Regions from separate parts of the Rahnella sp. PD12R genome, predicted to be linked through region 1. Evidence: predicted binding sites of a transcription regulator. Region 1 holds the regulator's gene; the other holds the start of a gene.

Region 1 (4,216 bases):
TGTCTCGTTCTTTTAGGCAATACTCTGACATCCCTGATGTTTAACCCTACCACTCATGGTAACGAAGCTATGCGCTTACTGTTCACGCTTTTTGTGCTGCTCTTTACCCAGCTGTTTCTGAATATGGCTCATGCGTCGCCACAGACTCGTGTCGCGGCCGACCAGCGAAAGAGTCATGTTAACCAGGTCACGCCTGAAGAACGCCGAAAGCGAAAAACGGCAGCCGCGAAAACCAGCAAGAAAACCAAAGTCGCGCCGGTTTCAGAACCTAAAACTCAGGAAAAAAATTCGAAGAAGAAAGTCAAAAGCACTGAACTGGTTAAGCGAAAGACGTCTTCTGAAAAAACAGTAAAAACGACGCGGGCCGAGAGTAAAAAAGAAAAAACACTCAAGACAACACGGGCCGAGGCGAAAGCAGGGAAGCAAACGAAAACCCGCTCTCTCGCTAAAAACAGCAGTGAAAAGGCCAGTAAAAAAGAAGCGTATGGCCGCCACCGCAAAGGCAAAAAGTTACGTGAAGAAGACAGTAAACCGATAACGCTCAGCGCCACACACAAGAAACGTTATCAGCACGCACAACAAACTGCGATGACCAAACTGATGCACCAGGTCGGCAAACCTTACCGCTGGGGCGGAACGTCACCGAATACAGGTTTCGACTGCAGCGGACTGGTTTACTACGCATACAAAGATTTGATCCGCATTAAAATGCCCCGCACAGCGAATGAAATGTACCACTTGCGCGATGCGGCTCCGGTCAAACGGGGTGAATTAGAATCCGGCGATCTGGTTTTCTTCCGGATTAATAACCGAGGCGCCGCAGACCATGTCGGTGTTTACGTAGGAAACGGGAAGTTTATCCAGTCACCGCGCACCGGCGAAGACATTAAGATCACCTCACTGGGTGACGATTACTGGCAAGATCATTATGTAGGCGCACGTCGGGTAATGACCCCTAAGACGATCCGATAATAAACAATTCGTTAAGTCTGAAGTTTCGCTAATCAGCCATTGAATAGCATTTAACGAAGAGTTTCTGCAGGGAAGAGTATCGGCGGAACGGGTGACTGCGTAAAATTGAAAAGGGCGATTCCTGTTATAGGTAATCGCCCTTTTTTATTGCGGCTTTCACGCAAATCAGTTCATCACTGCGGTGAAGCTGAAAGCAATAATCACGAGCAAAGCGCAGACCGTAGTGATCAAAGAAAATTTCAGGTTGCTGTCCATCAAACCCCCTTACGGATCAAATTGTGGCGTTCGTTTAGCCACACTAAATGTGTGCCAACGCATTTTCTCACAATTCGCATTTAAAATCTTGTGCTGAATGACAACAGGTTCATGACAATTTTACTTCCACTTTCCTGCATTATAAGTGAAAATTGTCGGTTACCACGCCTGTGTGCCGGTCGATTTCACCCGAGAGCATTTCACGCCTCACTCTGAAGAATCCACCCAACGATTTCACTGCCCTTTTCGAAGTCAGCAGTTAAATCCACGCAAGCAAACGATTAACATAATGCTAACGTGCTGAAACACGTGAGCACAGGAGTCATTTTTTACATGGCAACGATTAAAGATGTCGCAAAGCGCGCTGGCGTTTCCACCACAACCGTGTCGCACGTCATCAATAAAACCCGTTTCGTCGCCGAAGAAACCCGAGCCGCGGTTCTCCTTGCAATCAAAGAGTTACACTATTCTCCCAGCGCCGTGGCACGCAGCCTGAAGGTCAATAACACTAAAACTATCGGCCTGCTGGCAACGTCCAGTGAAGCGCCCTACTTCGCCGAAGTGATTGAGGCCGTGGAAAACAGCTGTTTCTCAAAAGGCTATACGCTGATTTTGTGTAACTCGCACAATAATCTGGAGAAGCAACAGGCCTACCTGCAAATGCTGGCGCAAAAGCGCGTCGACGGTTTACTGGTGATGTGCGCGGAATATCCGGACGAATTGCTGAACATGCTTGAAGAATACCGCTCCATCCCGATGGTTGTGATGGACTGGGGCGAAGCGCGTAAGAATTTCACCGACAGCATTATCGATAACGCGTTCGAAGGCGGTTATATGGCCGGACGTTATCTGATTGAACGTGGTCATCGTGATATCGGCGTGATCCCGGGGCAGCTGGCGCGAAACACCGGCGGCGGCCGTTTCCAGGGCTTCGTGAAAGCACTGACGGAAGCCAATATTCCTCTTCGTGAAGAATGGGTCGTTCAGGGCGACTTTGAGCCGGAATCGGGCTATCAGGCCATGCACAAAATTCTGATGCAGAAAAACCGTCCGACGGCCGTATTCTGTGGCGGCGACGTGATGGCAATGGGCGCAATTTGTGCCGCCGATGAACTGGGCCTGCGCGTACCGCAGGATATTTCCGTGATTGGCTATGACAACGTGCGTAATGCGCGCTATTTCTCGCCGGCACTGACGACAGTTCATCAGCCAAAAGAACGTCTGGGCGAAATGGCATTTACCATGCTGCTGGACAGAATTATCAGCAAACGCGAAGAGTCGCAGACCATTGAAGTGCATCCGAAACTGGTTGAGCGCCGTTCCGTGGCCGACGGCCCGTACCGCGATTACCGCCGTTAACTTTCATTAAACGCCTGTGCCGCAGGCGTTTTTTTTGTCAGTCGCGCAACCATTCCCGGTTCATCGTTTCCGTATCGCCCATGTATTCCAGCAGCCACGCCAGCGAAGGCGACGGATTGCTCTGATCCCACGTCAGGCAGCACGGGCTGTCCGGAAATGTATTTTCCAGCGACAGAACCTGCAATTTCTGCTGTTCAATCCAGGGCGTCACGCGGTGAACCGGCATCATGCCTACGCATAAACCTTCATTCAGACATTCCAGCGCACACGTCCAGTCGGGAACCACCAGCCGCCGCTGGTTATCCAGCGTCCAGGTATCGCGTTTCGGCAATGTCCGCGATGTATCTTCCAGGCAAAGCGCCGGATAAGGCCGTAACTGATCGTCACTCAGTGTTCCCGACGTCTGCGCCAGCGGATGTTGTGCGCTGACCACACAATGCCAGTCCATAAAACCCATATCGCGGAAATTGAACCGTCCTCCGACGGGGATCGCCCGCGTCGCGCCGATGGCGACATCCGCCCGCCCGTCTACCAGCGCGTCCCAGACACCGTTAAAGACTTCAGAATGAATGATGAGTTCGGTATCCGGGAAATGGCGATAGAAATCCAGCACCAGCCGCCGCGTCCGCGCGGGTCTAACGATACGGTCAACGGCCACCCGTAATTCTCCGCGCCAGCCGTTGGCGACCTGCTGACACTGGCGGCGGGTCGCTATCATTTTTTTTGTCAGAACGCGTGCTTCATCGACAAAAACTTTACCGGCAGGAGTCAGAACAACGTCGCGGTGTCTGCGTTCAAACAACGGAACAGCCAGCCACTGTTCAAGCTGACGAACGGTGTAGCTGATGGCAGAAGGAACCCGGTGCAAGTCCTGCGCAGCAGCGCTGAAACTGCCTGTTCGGGCGACAGCATCGACCACTTCAAGAGCATATTCTGACCACATCGTTTAGCCTTCAATATTTTTGATAGCAGATTGCAAATATTAGCGTTTCACAAGCCTGTTATCAAAGCGTTAAACTCCGCATCCGATACGATTTCCGCGTCAAATCATCTGCAATAAATAAATTAAAGAGACAATAATGAAACCCTCACTTGGATTTATGCTCTATCTTGCCGGGCTGAGCATGCTTGGCTTTTTAGCGACAGATATGTACCTTCCGGCCTTCAGTGCAATGCAAACCAGCCTGATGACCAGCCCGGGGATGATCAGTGCCAGCCTGAGTATTTTCCTTGGCGGATTTGCCATCGGCCAGCTGTTGTGGGGGCCACTGTCCGACAAGATTGGCCGCAAACCGGTATTGCTGATTGGCTTGGCGCTCTTTGTTGTCGGTTGTCTGGGCGTGCTGTGGGTTGAGAATGTCCGCGCCCTGCTGGCTCTGCGTTTTCTGCAAGCTGTCGGCGTCTGCGCCGCCGCCGTCACCTGGCAGGCGCTGGTGGTGGATCGCTTTTCTGCCGATGTTGCTAAAAAAACCTTTGCCAGCATCATGCCGCTGGTTGCGCTTTCCCCTGCTCTGGCACCTTTACTGGGCGCCTGGGTTCTCAACCATTTTGACTGGGAAGCGATTTTCGTTCTGCTGACCGCTGTGGCAGCTATCTTACTTATCACCACGTTCACACTGCGTGAAAATGC
Region 2 (4,216 bases), on a different contig from region 1:
GCGTGGTTCAGCTGGCGTTACAGTACAGCCGCGAGCTGGCGCCCAATCACAGCCGGTATATGGCCGGGTTGCTGACCACAGGATACGCGGTCGGGCAGTTGTTCGGGCCAGTGCTGTCGGCAATATCCACCGCGCTGACGCATCATCTGGAACCGGCGCTGTATGTCGCGCTGGCCGGTTTTGTGATTGCGGGTGCGCTGGTGGTCCGGGATAACCGGTAACTTGTCGCTTTTTCATCCATCAGGCAAGCAATCACTGGATTCTGAATCCGCTCTCCACTACAGTAAGCCACCTCACTTTGGCGTGATCTGCGTCAAAGTGATTACACCTGCCGGAGAAGAATGAATGCCAACCCCAATCCTGAGTAAAGAAGCCATTTTGGTCCATGAGGCGTTGTTAGCCCGTGGTCTGGAAACCCCTCTGCGTGAAGCCCTGCCGATCGACAACGAAACGCGCAAACAGCGGATCCAGGAACATATGACTGGCATCATGCAATTGCTCAATCTGGATCTCTCCGATGACAGTCTGGTGGAAACGCCGCGTCGTATCGCGAAGATGTACGTTGATGAAATTTTCTCCGGACTGGATTACGCGAACTTCCCGAAAATCACTGTCATCGAAAACAAGATGAAAGTGGATGAGATGGTGACGGTGCGTGATATCACCCTGACCAGCACCTGCGAACACCATTTCGTGACCATCGACGGGAAAGCCACCGTGGCGTATCTGCCAAAAGATACCGTGATCGGTTTGTCGAAAATCAACCGCATCGTGCAGTTCTTCTCGCAGCGTCCGCAGGTTCAGGAACGTCTGACCCAGCAGATTCTGGTGGCGTTACAGACGCTGCTCGGCACGCCAAACGTGGCCGTGTCGATTGATGCCGTGCATTATTGCGTGAAAGCCCGTGGCGTGCGTGATGCAACCAGCGCAACGACCACCACCTCTCTGGGCGGTTTGTTCAAGTCCAGCCAGAATACACGTCAGGAATTCCTGCGTACCGTCCGCCATTCCTGATCCCAAAGTACGCATGAGGAGACCCGAATCACTGACTTGTGTCAGCGCATCGGGCTCTCCTCGCGACAACTTCATTTACCTGAATAGTGGCCTCTGTCATTCTCTTCACTTATTCTTAAAATCCAAATAATCCTCAAAAGGAATTTCCGGGTGCGCTCACGTATTGCCACGCTCGATTTTGCCCGTGGCCTGGCCATTTTTGGCATTCTTCTGCTCAACATCAGCGCGTTCGGCTTACCGAAGGCCGCCTATCTGAATCCGGCCTATGCCGGTCTTCCTTCTGCTTCTGACGCCTGGACCTGGGCGGTGCTCGACGCCGTTGCGCAGGGTAAATTTCTGATGATGTTTGCCATGCTGTTTGGCGGCGGTTTGTATTTGCTGCTGCCGCGCGGCAAACACTGGATCCAGTCGCGTCTTTCGATTTTATTGTTGTGCGGCCTGATCCACGCCACATTGTTGTGGGACGGCGATATTTTGCTGTCCTACGGGCTGATTGGCCTGGTGTGCTGGCGCATGGTGAGGGAAGGGCGCAGCAGCCAGTCGCTGGTGTCGACCGGGATTATTTTGTATCTCATCGGCGTCGCGGTGCTGGCGATTCTGGGCGTGATTTCTTCGCCCAAAGCAGGGAGTTTCTGGCTGCCGGGACCGGCTGAAATTCAGTATGAGCAATACTGGCGGCTGAAAGGCGGCTGGGAAGCCATTCAGAACCGGCTGGATCTCCTGTCTTCAAGTTTGCTGGCGATTGGTGCGCAATACGGCTGGGAACTGGCGGGCGCTATGTTAATCGGCTCGGGGCTGATGCGCAGCGGTTGGCTGAAAGGCGAATTCAGCGAACGGCATTACCGCAAAGTGGCGGCGGTGCTGTTACCGCTTTCATTGCTGATACAAATTCCGGCGATTTACCTGCAATGGAAGAGTGGCTGGGACTACCGCTGGAGCGGCTTTTTGTTGCAGGTTCCGCGTGAAATTGGCTCTCTGATGCAGGCAGTCAGCTATCTGGCGCTGTGTTATGGCTTCTGGTCGGTAATTTCGCGCTGGCGGCTGGTTCACTGGATTTCTCAGGTTGGCCGCATGGCGCTGACCAATTACCTGTTACAGACGCTGATTTGCACCACATTCTTCAATTTCTTCGGCTTCTTCCTGCACTTCGACCGGCTGCAACTGCTGGCGCTGGTGCCGCTGGTGTGGGCGTGTAACCTGCTGGTGACGCTGCTGTGGCTGCGTTATTTCCGTCAGGGGCCGCTGGAATGGTTATGGCGAACGCTGACCATTAAAGCCTCGGGCGTTGAGGTGAAAACAGCCTGAGGTAAGCGCAGATCTATCACCCTAAATTATAGATTTGAGATGAACGTTGCAGAATTGTATGTAAACGTTTTCTTTCCTGTGACGTGATTCACGCAGGCGGTTTCGCAAAATGTTTAGGATAGCGGTCGTGCCAGTCTGACGACCACTACACTAAAAAAGGAAACGCCATGAGCACTTCACCTCGCTTCTCTTTGTCTGCATTTTTTACCTCCTGGGTTAATCATTTCCGTATTCCTCCGTACCACTCTCTGGCTGATGACGGAGCGACAAATGGTCACAATTCGTGATGTCGCCCGTCTGGCGGGCGTGTCTGTCGCCACTGTTTCCCGTGTTCTGAACAATCCGTCTATCGCCAGCAAAGAAGCCCGCGAGCAGGTTCTGCAGGCCGTCGCCACGCTGGGATACCGGCCTAACGCCAACGCACAGGCGCTGGCAACGCAAACCAGCGACACCATCGGCGTGGTCGTAATGGACGTGTCAGATCCCTTTTTTGGCGCGCTGGTGAAAGCGGTGGATACCGTCGCTCAGCAGCATCAGAAATACGTTCTGATAGGTAACAGCTATCATATTGCCGAAAAAGAAAGGCATGCCATTGAAGTATTGATTCGCCAGCGCTGTAACGCACTCATCGTGCATTCCAAGGCGCTCGGTGATGACGAGCTTTCACGCTTTATGGATCAGGTTTCCGGTATGGTGCTGATTAACCGCGTTATTCCGGGCTACGAGCATCGCTGCGTGTGGCTCAATAACGTCAGCGGGGCAGAAATGGCCACGCGTCTGTTGCTGTCTCAGGGACATCAGCGCATCGGCTATATCGGATCGAGCCACGGCATTGAAGATGATTTGCAGCGCTATCAGGGTTATCTGCAGGCTATGACGCAGGCACATCATTCTGCTGTTGCACCCCCTGCGGCCTGGCGTGCGCAAAGTTCGCCAGATTTGCAGGGCGGAGAAGCGGCGATGGTCGAACTCCTCGGGCGCAATCTGCATCTGAGCGCAGTCTTCACGTATAACGATTCGATGGCGGCGGGGGCGATGGCCGTGTTGAAAGAAAACGGAATTAACATTCCTGACGATTTCTCACTGGTGGGTTTTGACGATATCCCGATTGCCCGGTACACCAGCCCGAAAATGACGACGGTGCGTTACCCGATTGTCTCAATGGCGACGCTCGCCACCGAGCTGGCATTAAAAGGCGCGGCAGAACAGTTAGCTACGGGCGTTTCGCATTGTTTTATGCCGACGCTGGTCAGACGCCATTCTGTGGCGCCGTGGCAAAATGTGGCACCCGTCACTTATTGATCAAATAACGCGATGTAACCGTTTTCAATCTGTGAGAACTTTCACAGTTTATTAACATCGCGGCCTTTATGATGCATTCGTTTTCAACATGATTCACTTTGTGTCCGGCGTTACCGGACTGGTTTCACAGCGAGTCAGGACGTTATAAGTCAAGGATGGCAGGCACCCACAATCATGACGTGGAGCTGTACTGCTCCCGCAGGGATTTCCGGTGCCAAATTCTGTAACACCCTACATAACCGGAGATACAAATGAATAAAAAGGTTTTCACACTGGCTACTCTGGCTGCGAGCATGATGTTTGGTTTTGCCGCACACGCTGCTGATACTAAAATCGGTGTCACCATCTATAAATACGATGACAACTTCATGTCCGAAGTCCGCAAAGCCATCGAGAAAGATGCGAAAGCTTCTCCAGATGTGCAACTGCTGATGAATGACTCGCAAAACAGCCAGTCCACCCAGAACGACCAGGTTGACGTCATGCTGGCGAAAGGGGTTAAAGCCCTGGCCATTAACCTGGTTGACCCGGCTGCTGCCCCGGTCATTATTGAGAAAGCCCGCGGTGCTGGCATTCCTGTCGTTTTCTATAACAA

The links. Region 1 encodes PurR, which represses purine synthesis genes. Its sites were predicted from a motif close to CANGCAAACGTTTGCNTG; they were not measured.
Region 2: galS (HTH-type transcriptional regulator GalS) is a predicted target of PurR. The motif match lies at 2,409-2,426, and genes of this name have one in related genera.

The regions. Positions count from the first base shown of each region.
Region 1 is NZ_JAHTMS010000011.1:46,397-50,612, reverse strand. It holds gene KWG64_RS19920 (C40 family peptidase) at 70-972, shown strand; gene KWG64_RS25910 (YnhF family membrane protein) at 1,138-1,227, opposite strand; gene purR (HTH-type transcriptional repressor PurR) at 1,561-2,586, shown strand; gene punR (DNA-binding transcriptional activator PunR) at 2,624-3,529, opposite strand; gene punC (purine nucleoside transporter PunC) at 3,666-4,216, shown strand, end outside.
Region 2 is NZ_JAHTMS010000001.1:376,955-381,170, reverse strand. It holds gene KWG64_RS01835 (YbfB/YjiJ family MFS transporter) at 1-221, shown strand, start outside; gene folE (GTP cyclohydrolase I FolE) at 346-1,014, shown strand; gene yeiB (DUF418 domain-containing protein YeiB) at 1,165-2,319, shown strand; gene galS (HTH-type transcriptional regulator GalS) at 2,590-3,621, shown strand; gene mglB (galactose/glucose ABC transporter substrate-binding protein MglB) at 3,873-4,216, shown strand, end outside.